2 regions of the Corynebacterium camporealensis genome follow, and region 1 is predicted to be linked to the other one. Evidence: riboswitches for the same ligand, from Rfam matches in the RefSeq annotation. Region 1 holds a riboswitch; the other holds the start of a gene.
What was found. A riboswitch is a leader RNA that binds a small molecule or an ion and turns the genes downstream of it on or off. The one in region 1 is predicted to bind thiamine pyrophosphate.
Positions count from the first base shown of each region.

Region 2: it holds a riboswitch for thiamine pyrophosphate, as region 1 does, so the genes downstream of both, UL81_RS01625 (ECF transporter S component) here and thiM (hydroxyethylthiazole kinase) in region 1, are expected to answer to the same signal.

Region 1 is NZ_CP011311.1:1,243,938-1,246,137, forward strand. It holds partial or broken gene UL81_RS05795 (bifunctional hydroxymethylpyrimidine kinase/phosphomethylpyrimidine kinase) at 1-532, opposite strand, end outside; gene thiM (hydroxyethylthiazole kinase) at 529-1,311, opposite strand; TPP riboswitch at 1,293-1,389, opposite strand; gene UL81_RS05810 (NAD(P)/FAD-dependent oxidoreductase) at 1,520-2,200, opposite strand, start outside.
Region 2 is NZ_CP011311.1:331,481-333,680, forward strand. It holds gene UL81_RS01620 (DNA-directed RNA polymerase subunit beta') at 1-693, shown strand, start outside; TPP riboswitch at 767-881, shown strand; gene UL81_RS01625 (ECF transporter S component) at 875-1,501, shown strand; gene UL81_RS01630 (ABC transporter ATP-binding protein) at 1,502-2,200, shown strand, end outside.

The sequences.
Region 1 (2,200 bases):
CGAAGTCAGTCTGGGTGAAATCAGCTGCGTTGTGGCCTTTAATGCCACCGATAGCTACTGGAGTAGTGCCGACCTCGCGTGCATGAGTGGCTAGCTTGGCAGCAGCCTCCACGCCCATTCCTTCGGGGGCGTCGGCTTTGGTGGCAGTCGAAAAGACAGGTCCAATACCGACCACGTCAGCACTCGCAGCGGCCTTGATTTCTTCTGGTGTAGATGCGGATACGCCGAGCAGCTGGTCAGGTCCGAGGAGCTCGCGGGCCTTTTCCATGGCCATATCGGATTGGCCCACATGGGCATGGCAGCCAAGGCGTGCGGCGACCTCGACGCGGTCGTTGATAAACAGCGGGATATCGCCGAGCTGGTCGAGAAGTTCGCGTCCCATGGCTTCGATCTCTTCGTCGCTGGCGGTCTTGTCGCGCAGCTGCACGACGGTCACGCCACCCTCGACGGCTTTGAGCACTGTGGGAACGACGTTGTCGCGACCACCAGCTAAGTCTGGGTCGGTAATGAGATAAAGCGAGTAGTCAATCACTTGATGGTCACCTCGTTTGCGATAGCAGCACCGTCTAGTTCATAGAGCGCATCCAACCAGGCCACGGCGAAAGAGCCAGGGGCGCTAGCGCTGCGGACGGCGACGCTGCCCGCAGCAGAGGCGTGTGCGTGTGCGGTAGCTACTGCGACGAATGGGTCGTCGTAGGCACCCAGGTAGGCCGCGCACAGAGCACCAAGCGCACAACCGGTGCCGGTGACTTTCTGCAGCAGGGGATGCCCGCCTTCAATGAGCACGTGTTGGTTGGCATCCACGATGAGGTCCTTCGGGCCCGATACACCGACAACAGCGCCAGTTTTCTTGGCTAGTTCTTGAGCGGCAGCCAGTGCATCGTTGACGTTGGCAGTGGATTCGGTACCGCGGCCGCCGGCGCCACCATTGAGCGCGATGATTTCCGAGGCATTACCGCGAATGGCTGCCGGGTGCTGTTGGACGACCTCGCGGGCAAAGTCGCTGCGGAGTTTCGGTCCACCCATGGCCACCGGGTCGAGCACCCATGGCGTGTGGCCCTGTGCACCGGCGATGGCAGCACGCATACCGCCGTATTGCTCAGTGGAGGGGGTTCCGATGTTGATCAGCACACCATGGGCGATCTGGGCGAACTCTTCTGATTCTTCTGGAGTATCCAACATCGCTGGGCTAGCGCCCGCGGCCAATAGTGCATTGGCGGTGAAGTTGGTGACGACCTTGTTGGTCAAGCATTGTACGAGCGGTTCTACCTTCTGAAGGCAGGCATGCGCATCAGCAAAATCCACAACAATTCCTTCGCTAGTTCTAACTGAGAGCAGGTTCAATGGGTATTTCTCAGCCCCGCTGGCGGGGCACCCCATGTTGTATAAGTCCCGAGGCTAGCAATCATTCGTCGACTATCGCAGCAACTTTTTACTCGCGTACCCCCGAAGGTGTGAAAACAGCAAGAAGACCACCTGCATGTTGCAGATGGTCTTCGTTCAGACGGCGCTTAGGGGATTACTCGCCCTGCTTCTTGCCGATGATGTTGCGTGCGTGGCGCTGCTGCTGGGTGATTTCCAGGTTGCCGCGGTTGCGGGAAACCAGGTTGGTCAGCCAGTTGACGGTCACAGCCAGGCGGGAGCGCAGGCCGGTGACGTAGGTGAAGTGCAGTGCCATCCACATGACCCATGCCGGGAAGCCGGTGATTTCGGTCTTGCCCAGCTTCACGACGGCCTTGAAGCGGGAGATGATCGCCATGGAGCCCTTGTCGAAGTAGTCGAATGCCTCGTTCTCGTCGGCAGTCGACTCCTCGTCGACCTTGGCCTCAATCAGCTTGGCAGCGTGGCCACCGGTCTGAATTGCGACCTGTGCCAGACCCGGCAAGCGGTCCAGACCCATCATGTCGCCGATGACGTAGACGTTGTCGTAGTTGCCAACGGTCAGGTCCTTGTTGACCGGAACGCGACCAGCGCGGTCAGCCTCGACACCAGCCTGCTCAGCAATGGACTTGCCCAGCGGGGAAGCAGCCACACCAGCGGACCAGATCTTGGTTGCGCCCTCGATGGTGACGTTTTCTTCGGTCTTCATGTTCTTGTAGGTCACGGCGTCCTCGGTGACGTCGGTAACCATAGCGTTCAGGCGAACGATAACGCCCTGCTTTTCCAGAGCACGCTTTGCCTTGCGGCCCAGACGCTTGCC
Region 2 (2,200 bases), 910 kb from region 1:
CGCCCGATGGAGTCCAACCCAGAGGCCATGATCGAGCGCTCCCTGCGCGATGGTGACCACGTGGAGACCGGCGAGCGCCTCATGCGCGGTGCTGCCGACCCGCACGATGTGCTGGAGGTGCTGGGCCGCCGTGGCGTCGAAAAGCACCTGATCGACGAAGTGCAGGCCGTGTACCGCACCCAGGGTGTGGCCATCCACGACAAGCACATCGAGATCATCATCCGCCAGATGCTGCGTCGCGGTACCGTCATCGATGCAGGTTCCACTGAGTTCCTGCCGGGTACCCTGGTTGACCTTTCTGAGGCCAAGCAGATCAACGCCGCACAGGTTGCCGAAGGTGGCGAGCCGGCTCAGCTGCGCTCGGAGATCATGGGTATTACCAAGGCCTCCCTGGCTACCGAGTCCTGGCTGTCCGCAGCCTCCTTCCAGGAGACCACGCGTGTGCTTACCGACGCGGCTATCAACAAGCGCTCCGATAAGCTCATCGGTCTGAAGGAGAACGTGATTATCGGTAAGTTGATCCCGGCTGGTACCGGTATCTCTCGTTACCGCAACATCTCCGTCAAGCCGACCGAGGCCGCACGCAACGCTGCGTACTCCATCCCGACTTACGGCGATTCCATCTACGGCGATGACGGCTTTGCCGAGTTCACCGGCGCCTCCGTCCCGCTGGATGAGGACTTCCCGTTCTAAAGCGGTAAACGCGAAAATCCCCGTTCTGGCCCTGTTAAGGGGTATAGAACGGGGATTTTGCTATGCTGAAGCGGCAATCTAACGGGTGCTCCCGCGCTGGGGGCTGAGACTACAGACGAGACCGCCTGTAGAACCGTCGAACCTGATCCGGGTAATACCGGCGATAGGAAGGATAGAAATTTTGGGTACCTCTGTATCTTCATCCCCTGCCACCGCTTCTGTTAAACCGCAGCGCACGCTGTCGTGGCGCGTCATCGACATCGTGGTGGCCTCCGTGTTGGGCGTGGCCTGCGGCCTGCTGTTCCTGGTTTGGAATTCTGTTGGCTACGCATGGTTCCTCGCCATGGATTCGCTCACCCCTGGCTTTGGTGGCATTGCTACTGGTGGCTGGCTCATTGCCGGTGTCATTGGTGGCCTTGTCATCCGCAAGCCGGGTGCGGCCATCTACGTCGAAACGCTTGCAGCATCTGTCTCGGCAGCACTCGGCTCGCAGTGGGGCATCGGCACGCTTTACTCCGGTCTGGCCCAGGGGCTAGGCGCGGAAATCATTTTCGCGATTTTCCTCTACAAGCGTTTCAACCTTGGTGTTGCTGCACTCGCCGGGTTGGGTGCGGGCGTAGGTGCCTTCATCCTCGAGCTGTTTACCTCCGGCAACCTGGCACGCTCCCTGGAGTTCAACATCTACTACCTCATCGCGACCTCGATTTCGGGTATCGTCATCGCCGGCATCGTAGGCTACTTCCTGGTCCAAGCTTTGGCACGCACCGGCGTGCTGGATCGCTTCGCGGTAGGCCGGGAGGCACGTTAAGTGGCGGCCACGGGCATTCGCGCCCGGGGTTATGGTTGGAAGCACGCAAGCCGCAGCACTGCTGCGCTGCAGGACATTGATTTCGATATTCAGCCCGGTGAACGGGTGCTGCTGTGCGGCGATTCTGGTTCTGGCAAATCGACGCTGGTCTCCGCTATTGCAGGAGTTCTCGGCGGCGACGATGAAGGCCAGCAGTCCGGAAGCATCATGCTTTATGATGCCTACGGCGACACCCAGCAACCCGGCCGCGACGTCCCCGTCGGCTTGGTCCTCCAAGACCCCGACTCGCAGGTTGTCTACGGTCGTGTCGGCGACGACGTTGCTTTTGGTTGCGAGAACCTCGGCATCGAACGCGACGAGATCTGGCGCCGCGTCCACCACGCTGTGGACCTTGTTGGCCTCGAGGTAGGACTGGACCACCCCACGGACCGGCTGTCTGGTGGCCAGAAACAGCGCCTGGCACTTGCCGGTGTTATCGCCATGGGCGCAGGCGTGCTGCTTCTCGATGAACCCACCGCCAACCTCGACCCCGCGGGAGCTGCGTCTGTCATCGACGCTGTCGACCGCATCGTCGCTGACACCGGCGCGACACTCATCGTCGTCGAGCATAACGCGCAGCCCTGGGAGCACGTCCTCGACCGCGCCCTTTGTCTGGAACAGGGCACCATCGTCAGCGAAGGCCCCGTCGCCGATGTCCTC